DNA from 4 places in the Fictibacillus marinisediminis genome. Region 1 is predicted to be linked to each of the others. Evidence: riboswitches for the same ligand, from Rfam matches in the RefSeq annotation. Region 1 holds a riboswitch; each other region holds the start of a gene.
The links. Region 1 has a riboswitch for S-adenosylmethionine ahead of mtnK (S-methyl-5-thioribose kinase). Riboswitches for the same ligand answer to the same signal wherever they lie in the genome.

Region 1 (3,208 bases):
AAATCGATCGTTGATAGAGGAGAGGCTACATAAAAAGGAATGCCGAGTGCTTTTGCCTGCAAGGCTAGTCCGAACGTCCCGATTTTATTGGCGGTATCTCCGTTGGCAGCGACTCTGTCACAGCCGACGATGACCGCAGCGATGTTTTTTGTTTTAAGTGTATGGGCAGCCATGTTATCCGTAATCAATGTTACATTAATACCTGCCTGCTGCAGCTCCCAGGCTGTTAAACGCGCCCCTTGAAATACCGGTCTTGTTTCATTAGCGTACACTGAGAGGTCCCAGCCTTTTTCTTTTGCTAAATACATGGGAGCCAGAGCTGTACCATACCGGGAAGTTGCAATTCCGCCAGCGTTGCAGTGCGTCATCAAACAATCCCCGTTTTTCAGCAAGGTCAATGCGTATTCCCCGATTTTACGGCAAGTTTCTTCATCTTCCTGCTGAATGAAAAGTGCCTCTTGCTCAATCAGCTGAACCGCTTCCTCAGTATCTCGGGCTTGTTCGGCAGAGCCTGTGACCCGGTCGAGGGCCCAGAACAAATTAACCGCAGTTGGCCGGGATCCGGCAAGGTAAGCTTTTTGCTGCAACAGCTTTGACTTGAACTCGTCATACGGCAGGGAATTGTTGGCCTTTGCCCATAACACGATTCCAAAAGCTGCGGCGATTCCAATGGCAGGTGCGCCTCTCACTTGCAATTTTTTTATGCAATCCCACACTTGTTCAATTGTCGTAACATTAATGTAGACGGTATGGCGGGGAAGCTGCTGCTGATCAAGCAGCAGAAGATGATCCCCTTTATATCTTAGTGATGAAATCCAGGTTTCTGTCGTACTCATAATCATTAAACACTCCTGATGTATGTGATAAATTCATCGATATTTTTTATTCTCTCAGCGTTCTTTACCCAATCGCTTCCAAGCTTAAGCACACGTTTTTTTAACTCGATTTGGCCATTGAAGTCTTCAATGGAATCAAGATCTTCGACATGGGCAAGCCCAATCGTGCGGCGGATCACTTCACAACCTGCAAAACCAATCATATCTGTAAAAATACTATTTAAAATCTCTTCCTCAAATTCAGGAAGTTTGGTTGCAGACTCTACACCCTCTGTTTTCCACAGTTCCCTGTAATGGGCAGTGAAGGTTTCCCAAGTGTCTTTGATCACGCTGAGCAAATAGCTCTGATATTCTTCGCGCCTAAGATTGTCAGAGATATGAAAGGACTGTGAGGCATGATTCAATGCAATATTGGCAAAAAAGTGGGCGATATCAAAGCCTTGAGGCCCATAATAAGCAAACTCGGAATCTATTAATTTTGTAGAAGTTTCGGTAACGAAAATACTTCCGGTATGGAGGTCACCATGCAACAGGGCCTCTGCACGCGTTAGAAATTTATATTTTAGAGAGGCAGCTCTCTGTTTGAGGAGAGTATCATTCCATAGTTTGGAAACGGCCTCCTTCAGCTCGGAAGGAAAATCGTTGGTGTTGATGTCATAAAACGGGTCAGTAAATACAAGGTCTTCGGTTATTTTGCAGAGTTCAGGGTTTGTAAACGTCTGGACAAGCTCTTTCTTCTCGAAAGGATGCAAATAGAAATCACTCGTATAGAACAGGCTTTTGGCAATAAATGTGCCGATGTGCTGTGCGAGATGAGGATATTTGACCCCTTCGATCAGACCTTTCCGCAGAATCACGTGAGAAGATAAGTCTTCCATTACAGTGAGAGCGAGATCCTGGTCTGTATAAAAAACTTCTGGAACATGCTCAGGAGCAAATTCTGCTGATTTTATTAAAGAGCTGCTTTCAATCCTTGCCCTGTCCAGTGTAAGCGGCCAGCTTTCTCCCACAACTTTGGCATAGGGAAGTGCCTGCTTTACGATAATGGATTTACCTGTATCTGCTTCGATTAGCCGAAAAACAAGGTTAAGATTACCGTCACCAATCTCATTGACTTTAATGTTTTGATAATCAGAAAACAGTTTGAGTTTTTGTGCCAGCCCCACCACGGTTTGTTCATTCAGTGGTTTGTAAGCCTGTTTGAGGGTTGTTGCCATCTATACTACCTCCGGAATTTTTTGTATGTAAAAAGGCCTCTTTTCTGTATGAAAAGAGGCCTGGATGTATAGCTTCCACGCCTCTTATCTTGCAAAACAAAGTTTTGCTGGAATTAGCACCGTGCCATACTGGATCTCCAGGCTTCTAGTAGTAGACGCCCCATTTTACAATGGTATTACGGTCGGTTGCTGGGTTTCATCGGGCCAAATTCCCTCCACCTGCTCTTGATAAGAGACAACAAATATAAAATTGTTAGAAAAAACAGAATGCAATAATAATTTACAATGGCAATCATACAATCTTATCCATTGTCCTGTCAAATCTTTTTTTAATAAAATTCTGGACGTCTGTCTTCAAACACAGGAATTCTGTTTCTTACTTCTTCAACAAGATCAGTGTCGACCTCAGCAAACAAAATGGTCTCTTCTTCTCCGTCTGTCTCTGCAATAATTTCTCCCCAGGGATCAATGACCATCGTGTGACCTGCGAACGTGTTGTTCTTATCACTGCCGACCCGGTTGCATGCCACAACGTAGCATTGGTTCTCAATGGCTCTTGTTATTAGCAGGTTCCGCCAGTGGCTCAGCCGCTGCGCCGGCCACTCGGCAGGAACAAACAGGATAGAGGCGCCTTCAAGAATATGGGAGCGAATCCATTCGGGGAAACGGATATCATAGCAGATGACACCGGCAGCCGGAACGTTTTCAAGCATGAAATTTCCTTTGCTGGAGCCCGGAGCAATATATTTTTCTTCCTGCATTAGCCGGATCAGATGGAGTTTACTGTATTCGCCGATCTGCTTACCTTTTCGGTTAAAGGCATACATGGTGTTATAGATTCCTTCATCCGTTTTCTTAGCGATGGAACCCGCAACAATGTTCACTTGGTATTTGCTGGCAAGCTCGCTCATTAATCGTTTGATCTCCTCGCCGTTTGTATCTCCTATCTCATCTAGTCTTTCTAGATCATAGCCTGTAGTCCACAGTTCAGGAAGAACAATCACATCTGGTTTTTTCATTGCTGCCTGTTCAATTCGTTTTGAAGCCCTCTTAATATTTTGCTTGGGATTGCCAAGCTGAATATCCATTTGTATCGCTGCAACAGTAAGTTTCATGCTATCCTCCATTAAAACGTTTTGACAGATTTTAATTAAG
Region 2 (3,208 bases), 2.6 Mb from region 1:
GGGCGTCTTCACCCCATGCGCCTCAAGCTCTAAATATTGAACGACCTTGCTCACCTCAAGCTGAAGAGCGCGGCTGCCATTCAGCACTTTTCGGCCATGTGCTTCCAGCCAGGCAATGACACTGGCAGCAAGTTCCGGTGCATAACGGTGTCCTCTTGTATGGGAGGAAGCACTCATGCGGCTGTAAAAAATGCCCTCGGGCGGAGCTTCTGCCAGATTAACCGTTCCCTGATCTAGATGCCATGCCTCATAAGGCACTTGCAGCTCATTCAGCCTCTTTGTGAGATGATCTGTCCATTCATCGTTCTCATGTATGATATATACTTTTTTCATGGTCATCCTCCTTATTTCGCATGTTCTTTCCGATAGCTCTCCACCAAAGGCATCACCCGTTTTGAGAAACGTTCCATTTCTTCTAACTGAGGGGAGAATTGCAGTAAAAGGAGTCCGAGGCCGGCTTCTTCATAAGCTGCAATCCGCTCCGCAATCTGTTCAGGAGTGCCGATCAGATTCGGCCTCAGCCCCCGGTTGGAAACAGAGTAGTCGTACAGCTGAATCTGCTGTTCCAGCTGCGATTTGCTCGTAAAATCTTTAAACCCAGCATAAGCGCTGGACTCTTTTACATCTGTAATCCTCTGCAGCTCCGCTTGGGCTTCTTCTTCAGTATCCCGGCAGATCACATAGGCCGCCATTCCGAACGAAGATAAAGGTTCTTTCCCTGTTTGCCCGCGGCGGTTCTTCATGTCATTGATCTTAACGGCGATCTCTTCGACTGTGCCGCCATGCATGACGTAGGCGTCACAGGAGGAAGAGATAACCTGTTTACCCCTTTCACTTTCTCCGCCAGCATACAGAATGGGATTCGGCCGCTGAACAGGTTTAGGGAAAAGTTTCGTATCGCTAAACTGATAAAACTTGCCGGAATAATTGAAGGTTTCTTCTGTCCACAGCCCCTTTAGAACATCAAGAAACTCTTGCGTACGCTCATATCTTTCGTCGTGGGCAGTAAAAATACCGCCATACTGCTTCGCTTCCTCTTCCCACCAGGCGGAGACGACATTAAGTGTAAACCTCCCGCCGCTCATTTGGTCGATGTTCGCCGCCATTTTCGCTGTTACAGCAGGATTATGGAATCCTGGCCTTACCGCTGTCATAATTTCTATTTTCTCCGTTACGGACGCGAGACCCGCCGCCGTTGTCCAAGCCTCCAGAGAGTCCTGCTCAGGTCCTTTTATATCATTCAAATACAGTTCCGCGATCAGCGTCGTGTCAAACCCCCACTTTTCCGCGGATTGAATAACCTTCTTCGCATAATCAAACGTCGGCGGCATGTTCTCATTTTCCACATTTCTCAGCCATCCGCCAAAGATCGGCAACCAGAATCCAAATCTCATCTACCTTTTTCTCCCCTCTTCCTTTTAAAAACATTCTGCCACTAAAAGAGACCCTGAAAGTCCATCCCTTCAGTGCGGAGGAGCGGTCAGGACAACGGCCTGACCCTCCGACTATCTAAAAAAACTTCCCCTTTAGATAAGGGGAAGTTTTGACCGCTCCATCTTATCTTCCAGGATCTACTCCTGCTGGATTTAGCACCTTCTAAAAATAGGTTGCCGGGTTTCATAGGGCCAGTCCCTCCGCCGCTCTGGATAAGATTTATTTAATTAATAGTAATCCTACAATAGAAGTAGGTATTGCGTCAATATTTAGGATGTGAGAATAGATGATATTGAATGGCGTTCGACCGGCGAATAAGTCCGGAAATTCAGTTCCGATCAATTATTGCTTGTTTCGCTCAATTTTTATGAGTTAGGCTCAATTCAGCGCCCGTTTTGCTCAATTCCGTTCTTCCGGCCACAAAAAAGAAGCCCCCAGCACAGCTGAGGGCCACCTTTTCTGCTTATTTAAAGCCAATCTCCGCGATAACCATCCGTTCTTTTTGGCTGATGTCCTTTACTACCGAAACAACCGACCCAGGGAACGTGACCCTGAGCATTTCAGCAACCGTCTGGCCCTGATCATGGCCGACTTCAAAGGCTACAATGCTTTGTTTGTTCAGAACGAGCGGCAGCTCCTCCATAAACCTTCTGTAAAATACGTAGCCGTCCTCCCCGCCGCTAAGTGCACGGAAAGGCTCTTGATCCTTAACGATCGTCTCAAGCTCCATTATTTCACGGTCAGGAATGTATGGAGGATTGGATACAACGATATCTGCTTTTTCTCCGCCCTTGATCAGAGGCTGAAGGAGGTCGCCATGAATAAAACGGACAGATGCCTCAAGGTTTTCAGCATTTTTCTTTGCGACTTCCAGTGACTCCTCAGCAATATCAATCGTGGTTACCGAAAAACGAGAATTTTCCAGTGCCAGCGTAATGGCAATGGCACCGCTCCCCGTCCCGACATCGACTGTCTGGATCTCTTCTATGCCAGGGAACCTCATCATGGAGCGCTGAAGCACTTCATATACGAGCTCTTCTGTTTCCGGCCGAGGAATGAGCACCTCTTTATTCACCGAAAAGCGTCTTCCGTAAAACTCTTCAAAACCAATAATGTACTGGACAGGTACTCCATCGCCATGTTTTTGTACAGCTGCTTCAAATACCTCTTGCTGCTTTGGAAGAAGCTCTTCATCCAAACCAAGAAGCAGCTCCGTCCGGCTCATATCGCCAAGTACATGACGAAGAAGAAGCTCACCAGCTAGAGGTTCCCGTCCCTTTTTCGTTAAAAAAGATGAAGCCCAGTTCAGGACTTCATGCCGTTTCATCGCTTTCATCTTATGCTTCCGTCTGGGCCTTCATTTTGCTTGTCTGGTCTTCTGTAATTAATGCTTCAATGAATTCGTCCAGCTTGCCGAGCAAAATTTGATCAAGTTTTTGAAGAGTCAGGCCAATGCGATGGTCCGTTACACGGTTCTGCGGGAAGTTGTACGTACGGATCCGTTCTGAACGGTCACCGGTACCAACTGCAGATTTACGGTTTTCATCGTATTCTTTTTGTTTTTCCTGCTGAATTTTATCATAAACACGGGCGCGAAGAACCTTCATCGCTTTTTCCTTGTTTTTGATCTGTGATTTTTCATCCTGACAGGAAACAACGGTTCCAGTTGGAATATGCGTCAGACGAACAGCGGATTGAGTCGTGTTAACCGATTGTCCGCCCGGTCCGCTTGACGTAAACGTGTCTACACGGACGTCCTTATCATGAATTTCAA
Region 3 (3,208 bases), 530 kb from region 1:
GGTATCTGCAGAACTGAAACCGATTGAAATGACGGTGGACCGCAGCAGAAAAGTAGAGGCTCCTGTTTTTGTTGTTCCTACGAAACGGTATCTGACTCTGAAGAAAATAAAAGAAAAATTGGAAGAATCACGAAATGAGCTGAATAAGGTAGCAAACAGCAATGATCAAGAGGCTTTGGAACAGAAATCCTACCCTCACCCGGTGTTTGGCCCGATGCCATTAAAACAATGGATTCCTTTCGTGGGGTATCATGAAAAGAGACATCTGGCTCAAATTGAAGAAATTAAGGAAAAGGTTCTTTCCAGACAATTAAGCTAGACATCAACGGGAAGTTATACCTTAGTTGACTTATCAGAATACCTGCATTAAAATTTAACACAATAGAATAAATTGCTGATCAGAAAACTGAAGGCACCGCTATGCATGTTATTCCTTATGCACAGCGGTGCCTTTTTGCTGTCCTTTTCTGGTGAGGGAATATTGGAGGTATGTTATGTCTTTCAGCTATGTCAGCCATCTTGAATGTCCAAAGTGCGGCAGCATCTATGCTCATCACAAACCTAATCAATTGTGCCAGTGCGGTTCCCCCCTTCTCGTAAACTATGATTTAGAGGAACTGAAAAATGAGAATGAAATTATTAATAAAGAGAGGAATGGTCTTTGGAGGTACCATAAGCTTCTTCCTGTTATAGACCCAGATCATGTGGTATCACTGGGAGAGGGGATGACTCCTTTATTATCCATGCCTGCTCTCGGTGAGAAGCTTGGAATTGCAAATCTGCTCATGAAAGATGAGGGCATGATACCTACCGGGTCTTTTAAGGCCAGGGGAGCGGCAGTCGGCGTTTCAAAAGCCAGAGAGCTCGGTATTACCCGGCTTGCCATGCCGACCAATGGCAACGCAGGAGCCGCCTGGTCACTCTATTGTGCAAGGGCCGGCATAAAGCCGTACATCGTTATGCCAGTGGATGCCCCAGTCATTACGAGAAAAGAAGTGGCGATTTCAGGTGCAGAGCTTTTTCTTGTGAACGGCCTGATCAGTGATGCCGGAAAAATTGTCGCGTCCCTTGTGAAGGAAGAAGGTTTCTATGATGCTTCCACTTTAAAAGAACCTTACCGGATTGAAGGCAAGAAAACGATGGGGTATGAAATTTTAGAACAATGCGGAAGCGAGCCGCCTGATGTTATTTTATATCCAACTGGCGGAGGAGTGGGGCTGATTGGCATATATAAAGCATTGAAAGAATTCAGGGAACTGGGCTTATTTAAAGGAAGCAGACTGCCGCGTTTAGTAGCTGTCCAGGCTGAAGGATGTGCACCGATCGTAAAAGCATGGGAAGAACACAAGAGTGAATCGGAGTTCTGGGAAAATTCTGAGACAGCTGCTTTTGGTATCAATGTTCCAAAAGCAATCGGAGATTTCCTTGTCCTTGAAGCACTTTATGAAACGAATGGATGCGCCGTTGCCGTTTCAGAAGATGAAATTAGCTTTACTCAGCGCCAAACTGCAGAGCTTGAAGGAAGTTTTATTTGTCCGGAAGGCGCGGCTGTGTTTGCCGCCGCAAAACGATTGAGGGAAAATGGCTGGATCAAAGCAGATGAAAAGGTGATATGCCTAAATACTGGGCAGGGGATCAAATACCCTGATTCGGTTTCTGTAGATCCTCCTGTATTAGAGCCTGGAGAAATCATTCGAAAATAAAATGAGTTTTTGTCTTGACAATAAGATGGAAATCCCTATAATTGAATTCAATAGAATACATTTACCTTATATTTCTTATTTAGAGAGGTGGAGGGACTGGCCCTTTGAAGCCTCGGCAGCGGACTTAATTATGAGTACTGTGCCAATTCCACAAGCAAAACGCTTGAATGATAAGAAGAGTATGGCTTATGATGGCGATTCAACCTCTTCTTGTGCTTATTTGCTTCCGCAAGAAGAGGTTTTTATTTATGTAAAAAACCAACTAATTCACTGCGAAATATCAGGATTGCTGATTGGTCAACCAAAGGCGCTTCGTCATGAAAATGACGGCGTTTATTTTTTTGTTAAAGGCTCTTTCCTAAAAGATTGTTGCTTTGGAAACATTTTGTAAAGAACCCTTCATTATAGTTGATTGGAGTGCAAGGTGCGAGACTCCTGCGGGGGAAGCGGGACAGGTGAGACCCACAGGCGGATGCGCCGAGGAGGCTCAGCGCACGCCCCGCGGAAAGCAAGCATGCTGAAACGAAAATCAACCACTCCCAAGAGCAACAAAGGTTACGAAAACAGCCTTGTTAAAAGCTTTGTTTGTAAACGTAGTTGTTTTTTTGTGGAGTGTGATTGAACCGTCTTTTGAAAAGCAGAAGGATATAACCAAGCTTATTCCCATCTGCTTTTCAGGCGTTTCATTTGTTTCACAAATCAGCAGGCTCTTATCATCGCCAGCTATCACACACACCTTACTGTATAAAAAAGACTTGAAGGTCTCTTTCAAGCATCAGTATTCGATGCACAAAAGGAAAGAAAATCAACAATGTGTTTTTAAATAAGTCTTGTAAAAAAGGAGGGATTGTTTTGGAAAATCAACTAAGAAGAGCTGTGGAAAGCAAACGAAATCAGCTGATCAATAAACTCATCAATATGGGCATTTATAAGAAAGATGAGCTTCATTTATTTCAGCTGACACTCTCTGATCTTGAAGAGGAGTATGCAAAGGCAGCAGGCGGAAAGAACAGCCTTCGGCAGGCTAAATAAACCACTCATTGAAGTATTCTTGCTTTTTTCGCACCTGCTCCCCTTCTATTCTGTATTCGCTGCAACGGTTTTCTTAAAAACAGGGCAGCAATAAGAAAGACAGCGGGGAAAAGCAGCAAATGATACAAGTCAGACAGTACAACTTCTCTAATCATTCCCCCGGTTGCTTCCCGCAGTAAACTGACTCCATACGTAAACGGCATATAAGGATTAAGCTTTTGAAAGAAGGAAGAGGTCATTGTCACAGGAAATGTTCCGCCTGAACTTGAAAACTGCAGAACGAGAAAAATAACCGCCAGGCCTTTACCCACATTTCCAAAAATGGAAACGAGCGTATACGTTAGAATGACAAAGACGATGCTCAGGAACATGGCAAATAAAACAAACCATGTTTTGTCCACAATGTAGGAATGGATAATGAACCGGTCACCAAGAGATACGACAAGCCCCTGCAGCATGCCGATCGTTGCAAA
Region 4 (3,208 bases), 640 kb from region 1:
TGTAAAAAGCATAAAAAAATACGCCCAAAGAGCGCGGCATCGTTCGCTGCACAAAATACGTACACGAAAATGAAAATGTTGTATGCTGACCGCTGTTCTTAACTATTGGTGGCCGCAAAAAGACATCAAGAATACAACCGCTTCAAGCACGGCCTTTTTGCTCCAACTATCCAATTCGCTTAGTTAAGAACGTGAACGCTCATCCATACAACTCCCTTCCTTTTGTTACTTCCATCATATGTAAAATCCTTTCCATTGTCAACATGATGGGTAAAAAAATCCGCAGAGAGCCGACTCTCCACGGATATTCCTGTTTCTATTCGGCCACCGGCACCTTTTCTTTCTCTATCCCCTTACCGCTTTTTGACAGACGGACCGGATAGATGCTGATCACTGAAATGAACTCATCCTCCTGTTCCAGAGGGAGCGGCCCTTCATAAAGCAGGGCAGCAAGGGAAATAGGCTGAAAACGAAGAGAAGTCCGGTCTATAATGATTCCATGCTTTTCAATTGCTGAAATCCTTTCCTTTGTAAAATTAATTTTTTCACCGACGAGAAGGTAGGTATTCACCTCTTGTTCTTGTTTCTTAGGGCAGAGTTCCGATACAGCCGGTTTGTTTCTATATATTTCCCTAGTTTCATAGATCGATAATAAGTCTTCCACAATGGCACTTGCTGTTGCTTCTGCACCAGCTCCCGGCCCTTGCAAGGTCAAACAGCCGAGAAGGTCTGTCTGAATACGGATGGCATTGTCCACGCCTTCCACACCATACAGCGGATGATCGCTATCCACAAATACAGGCTGTACCTGGAGATCAAGTCTATCGTTTAAAAGGACGAGATGCTTCAGCCGAAGCCCCATCTGCTCAGCCAGTTGAATCTCCTCAAGAAGCACATTTCCAATCCCCTCCACCTGCACTTCTTCCCAGGATGGCTGCACGCCATAAATCCATTTGCTCAGCACCATCGCTTTGTAAAATGCGTCCAAGCCTTCGATGTCATTTGTCGGATCCGGCTCTGCATATCCTTTTTTCTGTGCCAGTTCCAGCGCTTTTTCAAACGAGGAACCTGTCGTTCTCATGTACGAAAGAATGAAGTTGGACGTTCCGTTTAAAATGGCTTCTACATGCTGAATCCGATTGATTCTTAAAAGTTCCCTCAATGTTCTCAAAATCGGTATTCCTCCGCCTACGCTCGCTTCATAGACAAAACGGACACCCTTTGCGGCAGCACGCTCTGTTAATTCTTCTCCATGCCGGGCGATCAAATCTTTATTCGCGGAAATCACATGGCATCCCGCTTCAAGTGATTGTATGATGTAAGACCGTGCAGGCTCGATTCCGCCAATCGCCTCAATGACCACATCAGGCACTTCTTCTCCGATCGCCTTCTCGAATTCGGACGTCAACGGTACCCCCTTTACGAAAGGCCTTGCTTTGGAAGAATCCTTAATCAAAATACTGGACAGCTTCAGACGATGACCCAGCAATTCTTCTAAAGCTCCTTTTCTATCCATGATGGATGTATATACACCGGATCCTACAGTCCCCAGACCCAGCAGTGCTATTTTTAATTCTTTCAATACAATCACTCCTTCTTCAAAAGTAAATTTCTTATTAGTGGATGAATGGTATCTGTATGATGGCAAAAGAAAAAACCTCTTCCTAAAGAAGAGGTCTGCAGTCCGGCCTCCTCTTATCATCCAGGGTTCTTTCCTGCAGGTAGTAGCACCTTTTCAAGTAGAATACTTGAAGGTTGCCGGGCTTCATCGGGCCTTTCCCTCCGCCACTCTGGATAAGAGTATTATCATGAGATTGAAACATGTTATGTAGCACTTTATTTTTTTAGTACAAAAAACCCCCTTATCACGAAGATAAGAGAGCTGTATGGTTCCGATCCGTCTCTTATCTCCCAAAGTTTTACCTTTGAAGGATTTAGCACCTTTTCAAGTAGAATACTTGAAGGTTGCCGGGCTTCATTGGGCCTTTCCCTCCGCCGCTCTTGATAAGCTTCATTAAATTAGTCTTACTCTATCACGGCAGACAGGAGAGCGTCAACCATTATTCAGATATTTCTGGAATCATTGCAGATTATTTTTGGTATGATAGAAACACATAAATAAAAGGGGTGGAAGGTTTGGGCAAGAAAATCGTATTCACCGGGGGAGGTTCCACCGGGCACGTCTCTGTTAACCTGGCGCTGATTCCTTTGTTCTTAAAAGAAGGCTGGGAAGTCAGCTATATCGGTTCCAAAGGAGGAATTGAACGGAAACTGACAGAAACCATCGAAGGCGTCCGCTATTACAGCATCTCTACTGGTAAACTAAGGCGCTATTTTGACTGGAACAATTTTAAAGATCCGTTCCGTGTCATGAAAGGAGCATTTGAAGCATTTCGGCTCATCAAGACCATAAAACCAGACGTAGTCTTTTCAAAGGGGGGTTCGTATCTGTTCCCGTAATCCTCGGCAGCCGGATGAACAAGGTGCCGATTGTATCCCATGAATCCGATCTTAGTCCAGGGCTTGCAAACCGTCTTTCACTTCCGTTCGCTAACAAAGTGTGTACAACGTTCCCTGAAACCGCTGATCATCTCCCAAGGGAAAAAGCGGTATACGCCGGTGCGGTTATCCGTAAGGAGCTGCATGAAGGGATCGCAGCCAAGGGGAGAGCTTTCTGTGGTTTGACTCCTGGTAAATCGATCATCTTGATCATGGGAGGAAGTCTTGGATCAAAAAAAATAAATGAGGCCGTAAGATTAAGCCTGGACGCTCTGCTTCCCCGCTTTCAAATCATTCATCTTTGCGGAAAAGGCCAGAAGGATTCTTCCACTCTGAAAAAAGGCTATATCCAGTTCGAATATGTATCGGATGAGCTCCCAGATATCCTTGCAGCAACGGATTTTGTCATTTCAAGAGCAGGCTCTAATTCTATCTTTGAGTTTTTGTCACTGAGAAAGCCAATGCTTCTCATTCCACTCTCTAAAGAAGCAAGCCGCGGAGACCAGATTGAAAATGCCCGATCATTTGAAAAACAAGGCTATTGCGAAGTTCTGTTTGAGGAAGACCTGAATGCTGAATCCCTTCTGCAAGGCATCGAGCAGCTTTATTCAAATCAGGAAGCCTATATCAGAAGAATGGAAGAAAGCCAGCTTAGTAATGCGTTAGACCAGCTGTTTTCCATCATTAATGAAGAAGCAAAAAGATGACT

Region 2: linked by a shared signal. The riboswitch ahead of LCY76_RS21830 (LLM class flavin-dependent oxidoreductase) and the one ahead of mtnK (S-methyl-5-thioribose kinase) in region 1 are both predicted to bind S-adenosylmethionine.
Region 3: linked by a shared signal. The riboswitch ahead of LCY76_RS05970 (hypothetical protein) and the one ahead of mtnK (S-methyl-5-thioribose kinase) in region 1 are both predicted to bind S-adenosylmethionine.
Region 4: linked by a shared signal. The riboswitch ahead of LCY76_RS05340 (homoserine dehydrogenase) and the one ahead of mtnK (S-methyl-5-thioribose kinase) in region 1 are both predicted to bind S-adenosylmethionine.

The regions. Positions count from the first base shown of each region.
Region 1 covers NZ_JAIWJX010000002.1:1,606,031-1,609,238, forward strand. Annotated here, with positions in the region: gene mtnA (S-methyl-5-thioribose-1-phosphate isomerase) at 1-836, opposite strand, end outside; gene mtnK (S-methyl-5-thioribose kinase) at 842-2,053, opposite strand; SAM riboswitch class I at 2,135-2,288, opposite strand; gene LCY76_RS08740 (carbon-nitrogen family hydrolase) at 2,383-3,180, opposite strand.
Region 2 covers NZ_JAIWJX010000002.1:4,188,885-4,192,092, forward strand. Annotated here, with positions in the region: gene LCY76_RS21825 (ATP-grasp domain-containing protein) at 1-333, opposite strand, end outside; gene LCY76_RS21830 (LLM class flavin-dependent oxidoreductase) at 345-1,394, opposite strand; SAM riboswitch class I at 1,555-1,653, opposite strand; gene prmC (peptide chain release factor N(5)-glutamine methyltransferase) at 1,898-2,761, opposite strand; gene prfA (peptide chain release factor 1) at 2,772-3,208, opposite strand, start outside.
Region 3 covers NZ_JAIWJX010000002.1:1,078,142-1,081,349, forward strand. Annotated here, with positions in the region: gene LCY76_RS05960 (DinB family protein) at 1-319, shown strand, start outside; gene LCY76_RS05965 (threonine synthase) at 495-1,703, shown strand; SAM riboswitch class I at 1,776-1,880, shown strand; gene LCY76_RS05970 (hypothetical protein) at 1,885-2,094, shown strand; gene LCY76_RS05980 (Fur-regulated basic protein FbpA) at 2,556-2,735, shown strand; gene LCY76_RS05985 (YhgE/Pip domain-containing protein) at 2,741-3,208, opposite strand, start outside.
Region 4 covers NZ_JAIWJX010000002.1:964,364-967,571, reverse strand. Annotated here, with positions in the region: gene LCY76_RS05340 (homoserine dehydrogenase) at 317-1,582, opposite strand; SAM riboswitch class I at 1,693-1,801, opposite strand; SAM riboswitch class I at 1,902-2,011, opposite strand; partial or broken gene LCY76_RS05335 (undecaprenyldiphospho-muramoylpentapeptide beta-N-acetylglucosaminyltransferase) at 2,137-3,206, shown strand.